Regions from separate parts of the Microbacterium sp. zg.B48 genome, predicted to be linked through region 2. Evidence: predicted binding sites of a transcription regulator. Region 2 holds the regulator's gene; each other region holds the start of a gene.
The links. Region 2 encodes HrcA, which represses chaperone genes, less so after heat shock. Its sites were predicted from a motif close to TTNGCACTCGNNNNNNNCGAGTGCNAA; they were not measured.
Positions count from the first base shown of each region.

Region 1: NQ152_RS13405 (Hsp20/alpha crystallin family protein) is a predicted target of HrcA. The motif match lies at 2,045-2,071, and genes of this name have one in related genera.
Region 3: groES (co-chaperone GroES) is a predicted target of HrcA. The motif match lies at 1,983-2,009, and genes of this name have one in related genera.

Region 1 covers NZ_JANJFE010000017.1:9,067-12,834, reverse strand. Annotated here, with positions in the region: gene NQ152_RS13410 (L-serine ammonia-lyase, iron-sulfur-dependent, subunit alpha) at 1-1,413, opposite strand, end outside; gene NQ152_RS13405 (Hsp20/alpha crystallin family protein) at 1,501-1,956, opposite strand; gene NQ152_RS13400 (VOC family protein) at 2,155-2,517, opposite strand; gene NQ152_RS13395 (MFS transporter) at 2,627-3,768, opposite strand, start outside.
Region 2 covers NZ_JANJFE010000021.1:24,914-28,681, reverse strand. Annotated here, with positions in the region: gene NQ152_RS16820 (16S rRNA (uracil(1498)-N(3))-methyltransferase) at 1-315, opposite strand, end outside; gene dnaJ (molecular chaperone DnaJ) at 319-1,434, opposite strand; gene hrcA (heat-inducible transcriptional repressor HrcA) at 1,489-2,529, opposite strand; gene hemW (radical SAM family heme chaperone HemW) at 2,616-3,768, opposite strand, start outside.
Region 3 covers NZ_JANJFE010000014.1:78,834-82,601, forward strand. Annotated here, with positions in the region: gene NQ152_RS11700 (metal-sensitive transcriptional regulator) at 1-285, shown strand, start outside; gene rarD (EamA family transporter RarD) at 315-1,205, opposite strand; gene groES (co-chaperone GroES) at 1,604-1,900, opposite strand; gene NQ152_RS11715 (Hsp70 family protein) at 2,291-3,768, shown strand, end outside.

The DNA of each region.
Region 1 (3,768 bases), on a different contig from region 2:
CTCGATGCAGGGAATCTGCACCAGCCCGCCGACCGGGTCGCAGGTGAGACCGAGATGATGCTCCATCGCGATCTCCGCGGCGTTCTCGATCTGGCGATTGGTGCCGCCCATGACGGCGGTCAGGCCCCCCGCCGCCATCGCGCACGCCGAGCCCACCTCGGCCTGGCAGCCCCCTTCGGCGCCCGAGATCGACGCGTTCGCCTTGAACAGCGAACCCAGGGCGGTCGCGGTGAGAAGGAATCGACGGATGCCGCGCCGGCGGTTCGCTTCGGCGATCAGCGCCTCGTCCGCGGCGTCCGGCACGATCGGGCCGAGCTGCTGCCGGCCGGCGAAGCCCATCAGGGCACTGCCGACCAGCTCGCCGTAGGGCGTGACCGCATTGCGGGCCCCGAGGCCGGAGTCGGCCAGGAAGCGCCACCAGTACATCGCGACGGCCGGCAGGATTCCGGCTGCGCCGTTGGTGGGAGCCGTGACGACGCGACCGCCGGCCGCGTTCTCCTCGTTCACCGCGAGGGCGAAAGCTCCGAGCCACTCCCCCGGCAGCTCCCGGCGTCCGTCGTGCTCGGCCGCCTCCAGCTGCACGCGGATGGCCGGTGCGCGGCGCTTGACCTTCAGGATGCCTGGGAGCACGCCATCGTGGCGAAGACCGGCTTCCACGCACTGCGACATCGCGTCCCAGATCGTGTCCAGTCCGGCGGCGATCTCGTCGTCGCCGCGCAGCGCCTCTTCGTTCATGCGCGCCGCCTCGGCGATGGTGATGCCATGCTCGTCGCACAGCTGGAGGAGGGCGTCGGCGCTGTCGAAGCCGAACGGGAAAGCCGACGAGGACAGCTGCGGTGGTTCGCCGTCGCGCCGAATGAAGCCCCCGCCGATCGAGTAATACGTCTCGCGGAGCAGGAGATCCTCCTCGCCGGTCCGCCGCACTGCCGGTGCCGGCGCACTGCCGGTGGTCCGGATGCCGGATGCCGCCAGCTGCCCGGCCTCGTCGGCCGCGTGCGGCCGTGCGGTCGCCCACGCCTCCAGCGTCAGCGCGTTGGGGTGGCCGGGCAGTCGGGTCCGGGGGGCGAAGGCGATGTCGGCCTTGTGGAAGGGCACGGGGTGCGTGCCGTCCAGCGCCAGCGGCCGCCCGGTCGGCCACCCGGTCCACAGGCCCCGCACGGCATCCGGGTCGACGCTTTCCGGTGAGTGTCCGTGCAGTCCGGCCATCACCGCGTCCGGCGTACCGTGTCCGATTCCGGTTGCACCGAGCGACCCGTACAGCGTGCACGTCACCTGTGCCACGGAGTCGAGCACGCCCGCGCCGCGCAGTCGGACGACGAAGTCGCCGGCAGCGCGCAACGGACCGACCGTGTGGGAGCTCGAGGGTCCGATGCCGATGGAGAACAGCTCGAACGCGGAGACGTAGGCGCTCACGCGGTCCAGGCTAACCTGGACCGCGCGCCGGGCTCCGAACGCCCCGGACGGTCCGGTCCGGGGCGTTCGTCGGAGCCGGCTGAGGGCCTACTGCTCGACCGGCTGCGGTCCCTCGGAGCTCTCCTGCGCCTGCAGGACCGGACCGGAGTCCTCGCTGGAGACCTCGATCTTGCGCGGCTTGGCCTTCTCGCTGACCGGGATCGTCACGGTCAGCACGCCGTTGTTGTAGGTGGCGGAGATGTGCTCGGTGTCCACTCCCTGCCCGAGGTTCAGCTGGCGCACGAAGCTCGCCCCGTCGCGCTCACGCGTGATCCATTTGACCCCCTCGCCGGCGGAGAGGGTCCGCTCGGCCCGGATCGTCAGCAGCTGACCGTCGACGTCGATGTCGACCGAGCCCGGGTCGATGCCGGGCAGGTCGGCGGTGAGCACGTAGTGGTCACCATCGCGGTACAGGTCCATCGGCATGCGACGGGGACCCCGGCGGGCGTCGAAGAGCGTCGACGCGAAGCGGTCGAGTTCACGGAACGGGTCGTATGCGGCCATGATTCGTCTCCTTTGTCGTTCGGCCCGGATGACTGTCCGGCGCGAGGGTGCGAGGGAGTTGAGTCGTGTCGGCTCAACTGCGTTCAGATTAGCACTCCTCCTCGACGAGCGCCAAGACTCGGAGCGGATGGAATGGACGCATGCCCAGCGGTCCCGGGCGGCAGGCGGAGGACGCCGGCGCCGGGAATCATGCGGGCTTCAGGGCGCCTGGAAGGCGACGAGACCCACGGTGTTGCCTTCGGAATCCGTGATGAACGCCTGCCATTCGTCGTGGCCGGCCGGCCCGAGCGAATCGTCGTGGTGCGAGAAGATCACCCGGGGCGGCTCGACCACGTCCGCGAGGCCGTCGAGCTTGTCGAGCGTCTCGTGCACGTTGTCGACCCGCAGATACAGGAGGGATGCCGGGGCATTCCGGTCCAGCAGCAGCCGGACGCCGTCCAGATCGAAGAAGACCAGCCCCGGATCGAAGCGGGCGAGCGGCGGCGCGTCCAGCAGCACGGTGTAGAAGTCCGCGGCCCGGTCGAGATCTTCGGCGTGGACGGCCACCTGAACAAGTCGCATCGCGACCTCCCCGATCGAATTCACGCCAGTCTGCCAGCCGATCCGGATGGGCGCGACGGGCGCCTCCGCGGCGGACAGACCGGGCGCCGAGACGGGCGCCCGGTCTGTTTCAACCCGCGTGCGCGAGCTGCGGCGCCTCCTCGGGCGAGGAGGGTATCTCGGCCTTGGCGGCACGGATCATCGTCACCGCGATGACCGCGGCCACCAGCATCCCGATGGCCGCGGCGATGAACGTCGCCGAGTACGCGTCGGCAAGGGCAGCCGGCTGGGTGACGGGTTGACTGCCGAGGGCAGCGACGTAGACGGCTGTGAAGATGGACAGGCCGATCGAGCCGCCGATCTGCATCGCCGAGTTGGTCACCGCCGAGGCCGCGCCGGCGTCATCCGGGGCCACGCCGCTCAACGCCACGTTCTGCAGCGGCACGAACACCAGTGCCATTCCCGCGCCCATCACGATGAGCGCGGGGAGCACCTGGACGACGTACGCGCCGCTTGCGGTGATGAAGCTGAGATACCACAGGCTCGCGGCCACGATGAGGGGGCCGGCCGTCAACAGAGGACGAGCGCCGATGCGCGGCAGCAATCGCACCACCAGCGGCGCCACCACCATGGTGGCAAGCGGCAGGGGCAGGCTCGCCAGACCGGCTTGCAGCGCAGACATCTGCAGCACGATCTGCAGGTGGAAGGTCAGGTACAGGGTGGACCCGATCATCACACTGCCGGCGATCGCCTGGATCAGGAACGCACCACCGCGCACGCGGTCTGTGACGATCCGAAGGGGAAGCAGCGGCTGGGCGGTGCGGGTCTCGATCCACACGAACAGCACGAGCAGCGCGACCCCGGCGGCCGAGAAGGTGATCGTGAGCGGGCTGCCCCACCCGGTCTCGGCCAGGCTGAAGCCGTAGACGAGCGATCCGAGCCCGAGGGTCACGGTGACCGCGCCGAGGACGTCGTATCGGTTCTCGCCTTCGGCCCTGCTCTCGGTGAGAACGGCGAAGGCACCTACGAGGCCGACCACGACGAAGACGACGTTCACCAGCAGGCACCATCTCCAGTCCAGGAACTCCGTCAGCACGCCGCCGAGGACGAGGCCGACCGAGGCGCCGGCACCGGCGACCGTTCCGAAAACCGCGAAGGCGACGTCGCGGTCCCTGCCGGTGGGGAAGGTCACGGTCAGCAGGGCCAGCGCGGCCGGGGCGAGCAGAGCGGCGAACGCGCCCTGCAGGCCCCGCGCGATGATCAGGTCGAGGC
Region 2 (3,768 bases):
GGTCGCCGCCTGGACCGCAAGCTCATCGCGATCCCCCTTGGCCAGCGCCTGGGCGAGCACGATGCGCGGGACGGGAGCGGGGATGTCGGCGCGCGCCGTGATCCGCACCACCACCTCTCGAGGCGACACAGATTCGCACTCCCCCGACAGCCACGTACCTCGGCCATCGCCAACGGTGACGCCCTCACCGACCCGGACTCGGCGGACCGCCGCCGCGTGATGCGCCTCGGCGCCGGTCAGCAGAACCGTGTCACCGGGCTGCGCCTCCACCGCGCTGCGCTGGACGACCTCCGGCAGCAGGAAGTGCAGCGCCACCGGTCATCCGTTCCGGAAGCGGTCGCGCAGCTTCGCGAACAGTCCCTGGTGGAATTCGGCCAGTCGCGGCGGCGGGGACTTGGTCCGCTTGGCGAACTCTTCGACCAGGGCGCGCTCCTTGGCATCCAGCCGGGTGGGCGTGACCACGTGAACGCCCACGCGCAGGTCGCCGCGCTGCGTGCCCCGCAGCGGGGTGATGCCGCGACCCTTGATGGTCAAGACGTCGCCGCCCTGAACCCCCGGTCGGATCTCCAGGTCGACAGGTCCGTCGAGGGACTCGATGGTGGTGGTGGTGCCCAGGATCGCATCGGGCATCGACACCTCCAGCGTCGCGAGCAGGTCGTCCCCGTCACGGCTGAACTCCTCATCCGGCGAGACGGTGACCTCGATGTAGAGATCGCCGTTGGGACCGCCGGCGGGGCCGACCTCGCCGGACCCGGGAAGCTGCAGCCGCAGACCCGTCTCCACGCCGGCGGGGATGTCGAGCGAGACGGTGCGTCGGGCGCGGACGCGGCCCTGGCCCTGGCAGGTGGCGCACGGGTAGGGGATCGTCGTGCCGTAACCCTGGCAGACGCCGCACGGCTGGCTGGTCACGACGTTTCCGAGCAGGCTGCGCACGGTGCGCTGCACGTGGCCGGACCCGTGGCAGATGTCGCACGTGACGGGGGACGTTCCGGGCTGGGTGCACGATCCGTGGCACGTGTCGCACAGCACCGCGGTGTCCACGTCGATGTCCCGATGCACGCCGAACACGACGTCCTTCAGGTCCAGGGTCACCCGGACCAGCGCGTCCTGCCCGCGCTCACGACGGGACCGCGGCCGTCCGGCGCGCTGGCCTCCCCCGGACCCGAAGAAGGTCTCGAAGATGTCGCCGAAGCCGCCGAAGCCCTGCGCGCCGCCGCCGAAGGGCGAATCGTTCCCGCCGACGTCGTAGCGCGCCCGCTGATCGGGGTCGCTCAGCACGTCGTACGCGTGGGTCACGAGCTTGAATCGCTCGGAAGCGTCATCTCCGGGATTGACGTCGGGATGAAGCTCCCGCGCAAGACGCCGGTACGCCTTCTTGATCTCGTCCGGGGTCGCGTCGCGCGCAACTCCGAGGACCTCGTAGTGGTCGACCACAAATCGCCTTCCTGTCCGCGCGTCGCGCGGGATCATCTGGTTCCGGATGCCGCGTCAGCGGGCACTCTCGTCTTCGTCGAGCATCCGGGTGAGATAGCGCGCGACGGCTCGTACCGCCGCGAAATTCGTCGGATAGTCCATCCGCGTGGGGCCGAGCAGGCCGACCCTGGCCCGAGCGCCGGTGGCGTCGTATTCGCTCGCCACGACCGATGCCTCGGCCAGCCCGAACGGCTCGTTCTCCCGACCGATGCTGGCCGCCAGACCGTGGTCGTCCGCCACCATCTCGCTCATCAGCTTCATGAGGGTCACCTGCTCCTCGATCGCCTCGAGCAGCGGATAGATGCTCCCTCGGAAGTCCGCCTCGCTGCGCGCGAGATTGGCTGCGCCGGCCATGACGAGCCGGTCGTGGCGGAATTCCTCGAGCTCTTCGGCGAGGACCCGCACGATCGCCGCGGTCGCCACGTCCGGTGGCGTCGGCGACGGGTCATCCTGTGCCAGGCGCTCCTGCACGCGCTGGACGCCCTCACGCACAGGCAGGCCGACCACGAGGGAGGCGACCTCGGCGCGCACCCGAGCCAGATCCTCGTCGTCGAACTCGTCTCGGACCAACGCGAGCCGCTGCGAGACCCGGCCGGTGTCGGTCACCACGATCACCAGGATGCGCCCGCCGCCGAGCTGCACCAGCTCGACGTGCGAGATCGTGGCGCGCGCGAAGGACGGGTACTGCACGATGGCGACCTGACCGGTCAGCTGAGTCAGCGCACGCACCGTCCGCGCCAGCACGTCGTCGAGGTCGCCGGGGCCATCGAGGAACGCCGAGATCGCGCTGCGCTGGGCCGGCGACAGGGGCCGCACTTCGGCGAGATGATCGACGAAGACGCGATAGCCCTTGTCGGTGGGGACGCGACCAGAGGAGGTGTGCGGGGCTGCGATCAGCTCCTCGTCCTCCAGCAGGGCCATGTCGTTGCGGATCGTCGCTGCGGACACGCCGAACGCGTGGCGTTCCACGATGGCCTTGCTGCCGACCGGCTCGCGCGTGTCGACGAAGTCCTGAACGATCGCCCGCAGCACCTGCAGTCCTCTGTCGGTGACCATCTCGCCTCCCCACGCGCTCGAATTGGCACTCCTACGATCTGAGTGCCAATTCTACCGGATCGCAGACGCGGCGAGCGGGATGCTCCTCAGTCGGTGAGGGCGCGCACCACGGCGTCCGCCAGCAGCCGGCCCCGACGGGTCAGCACGATGCGACCGTGCACGGCCGCGGAACCGTCGATCAGACCGTCGGCGATGAGGGCGGCGACCGCGTGGCGGCCCTCGCCGAGCAGTTCGGAGATGGGCAGTCCCTCCCGCACGCGCGTGCGCAGCAGCACGCTCTCCAGCGCCCGTGCTGCGGCATCCGGTCGCTCGCGCGCCGCGGCGGGCGACTCGCCCGCCGCCAGGCGCTGGGCGTACGCGGCGGGATGCTTCACATTCCAGAAGCGCACGCCGGCCAGGTGGCTGTGGGCACCGGGACCGAAACCCCACCAGTCCGCACCCTGCCAGTAGGCCATGTTGTGCCGGGAGCGGTGCGCCGCATCGCGGGTCCAGTTGGACACTTCGTACCACTGGTAGCCGGCGCTTTCGAGCAGGTCGTCTGCAAGCTCGTACATGTCCGCCTGGAGGTCGTCATCGGGTGTGACGACCTCGCCGCGGCGGATCTGGCGCGCGAGCTTGGTCCCCTCCTCCACGATGAGCGCGTAGGCCGAGATGTGATCCGGCTGCAGCGCCGCGGCCGCCTCGAGCGAAGCCCGCCAGTCCGCCAGCGACTCGCCCGGCGCTCCGTAGATCAGGTCCAGGCTCACGTCCAGTCCCGCATTCCGCGCGGCCTCGACCGCGGTGCGGACGTTCCCGGGTACGTGGGTGCGATCCAGCGCCGCGAGAACGTGCGGGACCGCGGACTGCATCCCGATCGACAGCCGGGTCACCCCGGCCGCGGCGAGCATCGACGCGGTCGCGCCGGTCACCGTGTCCGGGTTGGCCTCGACGGTGATCTCGGCATCCGGCGCGATGCCGAACGTCGAGCGGACACCCTCGAGCATGCGCACCAGGTCACCCGGTGGGAGCAGCGTCGGCGTGCCCCCGCCGAAGAACACGGTGGCGGCGGGGCGGGGCGGACCGATCTGGGACAGCACCCGACCGGCCAGCTGCACCTCCTGCAGCAGAGTGTCGGCGTACTGGTCCTGGCGCGCCCCGCGCAGCTCATCCGCGGTGTAGGTGTTGAAGTCGCAGTATCCGCACCGCACGCGGCAGAACGGCACGTGCAGATAGACGCCGAACTGCGCAGCGGGATCGATG
Region 3 (3,768 bases), on a different contig from region 2:
CACACCCAGCACGGGTACATCACCGACAAAGAGAAGTACCTCAACCGCATGCGCCGCATCGAGGGTCAGGCCCGCGGCATCCACAAGATGGTCGAGGACGAGAAGTACTGCATCGACATCCTGACCCAGATCAGCGCGCTGACCAGCGCGCTGGAGGCCGTCGCGATCGGCCTGCTCGATGACCATCTGCGGCACTGCGTCGTGGATGCCGCACGCCTCGGCGGCGACGAGGCGGACGCCAAGATCTCCGAGGCGACGGCCGCGATCGCGCGGTTGGTGCGGTAACCGCGTCGGGGCCGGCCGCCAGGCCCGCGTCAGGTCAGCGCGCCGACGTCCGAGACGACGCGCGCGCGACGCGCGAACACCAGCGAGTCGACGGTGAGCACGATCAGCGCGAACCAGACCAGGCCGAACCCGATCCAGCGCTCCAGCGGCATCGGCTCGCCCAGCAGCCACGCGCCGGTGATGAACTGCAGGATCGGGGCGACGAACTGCAGCAGTCCGATCACGGTCAGCGGCACCCGCCGCGCGCCGGCGGCGAACAGGAGCAGCGGGACGGCGGTGACCACGCCCACCAGGCACAGCAGCACCGCGTGCCACGGGCCGGCAGCGCCCATCGTCAGTCCCGTCGTGGTGCTGACGACGAGAAGGATCGCGATCCCCACCGGTGCCAGCCAGAGCGTCTCGAGCGTCAGCCCGCTGACGGCGTCGACGGCGGGGCCGAGGCGCTTCTTGACCAGGCCATAGAGGCCGAACGAGAATGCCAGGGTCAGTGCGACCCAGGGGAAGGCGCCGTAGCCCACGACGATCACGCCCACCGCCACCGCGGCCAGCGCGAGGGCGATCCACTGCGTGGGGCGCAGGCGCTCGCGCAGCACCAGCACGCCCAGCACGACCGTGACGATCGGGTTGATGAAGTAGCCGAGGCTCGTCTCGATGACGTGCCCGGTCAGCGCGGCGAGGATGAAGACCTGCCAGTTGACGTAGATGAGCACACCGGCCAGCGCGGTCCACAGCAGCAACCGCGGCTGTCGCACGATGGCCGCGAGTCTGCGCCACCCGCGCACGACGGTCAGCAGGAGCGCGCAGAACCCGAGCGAGAGCACGATGCGCCAGGCGACCAGCTCCCACGGTCCGGTCGGAAGGAGCAGCAGGAAGTACAGGGGCAGGAACCCCCACAGCAGATAGGCCGAGAAGGCGTAGATGCCGCCGAGCGAACGCTCGCGCGCGGCATCCGCCGGTGCCGCGGGCGCGGAAGCCGGCCGGGCCGGCTCGGGTGAACCGGATGCCGCGTCGGGCGCGGAAGAGAGGTCACGGGTCACTCACCCAGCGTACGGGTGCGCACCCGGCCGCGGATGGCCGCGAGCGGGCCACCACCCGGGCCGTGGCGCGCACGGCGCGGCAGCCCGCCGCGCGGAGCGCACGTCCACGCCGGCACCGGCGGCGCACAACTCCTGCACAAGGAGGACCAGGCCCACGGTGGTCGGTGCGATCCCGGCGGCGTGGCGCACAGAACGCAGGAGTTGTGCGCCCCGGCGGGCGAGCGCGGGCATGCGAAAGGTCCGGATGCCGAGGCTTCCGGACCTTTCGTGAACTGCGGGTGTTAGCGGACGACGACCGCGAGGACGTCGCGCGCCGACAGAACGAGGAACTCGTCTGCACCGAACTTGACCTCGGTGCCGCCGTACTTGCTGTAGAGCACGACGTCGCCCACGGCGACGTCCAGCGGAACGCGGTTGCCGTTGTCGTCGATGCGACCGGGTCCGACCGCTACGACCTCGCCCTCCTGGGGCTTTTCCTTAGCGGTGTCCGGGATGACCAGACCGCTCGCCGTGGTCTGCTCGGCCTCGACCTGGCGGATGACGATGCGATCCTCGAGCGGCTTGATGGAAACCGACACGGGTGTACCTCTGCTTTCCTTGAAACTCAAGACTGGTTAGCACCCTCGAGGTGAGAGTGCTAAATCTCAGTCTAGGCAAGCACTGGCACTCATGCAACGTGAGTGCCAATTCCGGCGTAACACGGTTATGCGGGAAGTGTGCGCAGAAGCACCTTTCTGTGCCATGCTGGGGGGTGGTGCTCCAAATCTCAGGGGGTTAGCGGGCGCCGTCCGAGAGTTCATCGGCCTTCGTATCAGTGGTCGCGAATTGTGCTCCTCACTTCCGAAGAAGGAAGTGGGAACGATCCGTGGCAGTTCGGATGCCGACGCCGACGGCTCTCGCACAGAAGCCTCAGCGATGGTAGACATAACTGGGGGAAGTCGCACGTCTAGTTCTTGGGGGAACGAGACATGACAGAGGTGTCATATTTTCTGGCCGTCGATGTGGGGACGAGTCGGATAGCAGCAGCTACCGCACGCGTCGCGGCAGACGGAAGCATCGTCACGGCGCCGTTCGCGCTGGGCCGCAAGAGCGACAGTGTCGCCACGGTCGTATTCGTCGGAGACGGCGGGGAACTGTCCTTCGGCGATGCCGCCGAGCGGCGCGGAGTCACCCAGCCCGACCGGCTGATCCGCGAGTTCAAGCGCAGCATCGGCGACGAGGTTCCCATCGTCGTCGGCGACCGGTCACTGCCGGCCGAGCAGCTGTATGCCAAGACGGTCGCCTCGATCGTCGCGCTGGTCACCGAGCGCGAGGGACGGCGGCCCGAAGCCGTGTCGCTCACGCACCCCACCGCGTGGGGCGGCCACCGCATCGAGCTGATCCGCTCCGCCCTGCACCGCGAGGGCGTCGGCGAGGTCGAGCTGATCACCGAGCCCGAGGCCGCAGCGCGGCACTACGAGGCATCCCGCGCGCTGGAGATGGGCGAGACCCTCGCGGTCTACGACCTCGGCGGCGGCACATTCGACTCCGTCATCCTCCGCAAGGAGATCGACGGCTCCTTCGCCCTCGTGGGCGAGCCGGTCGGCATCGACAACCTCGGCGGCGTGGACTTCGACGACGCCGTGATGCGCCACGTCGTGACCGCCTCGGGTCTGGATGTCGGGTCGCTCGATATGACCGACCCCGCCATCCGCCTCTCGCTGTCCCAGCTGCGCCGCGAATCCGTGGACGCCAAAGAAGCCCTCTCCTTCGACTCCGAGGCCACCGTCCCGGTCGTCGTCCCCCCGACGCACACCAGCGTGCGACTCACGCGGTCCGAGTTCGAGGACATGATCAGCGGGTCGCTGGACAAGACGATGGACGCGCTGGACGACGCGCTCGAGGGCGCCGGCCTCGAGCCGGAAGCGCTCGAGTCGATCCTCCTGATCGGCGGCTCGTCCCGCATCCCGTTCGTCGCGCAGCGTCTGTCCGAGCGGTTCGACCGGCCGATCGCGATCGACGCGGACCCGAAGGCGGCCATCGCCCTGGGTGCCGCCCGCACGGCACTGATCCGCCTCAACGACAAGCACCTCGCCTTGGCCGGTGGCACTGCGCTGGCGCTGATCGGCGACAGCGCGGCCGGATCCGAACTCGCCCTGCTCGAGGCGGACACAGCGGTCGTGGACGGCGCACCCAACTTCGTCTCGCCGGTGAGCAAGGCACGCAAGTCCTCGCCGTTCGTTCTGGGCGGTGCTGCCCTGACCATCGCGGCGGCGATCGTCTTCGCGAGCACGATGACCGCGGGCTCCGGCACCGCCGACCGCTCGCCGTCCCCGACGACATCCACCGCCGCCCCCACGACGCCGGCGATCGCCGAGCCGGTCGTGCCGGGCGCACCGGTCGTCGAAGCGGCACCGGTGATCAACGACGACGCGCCCCGGCGGTCCACCGGAGCGAACCCGAATCC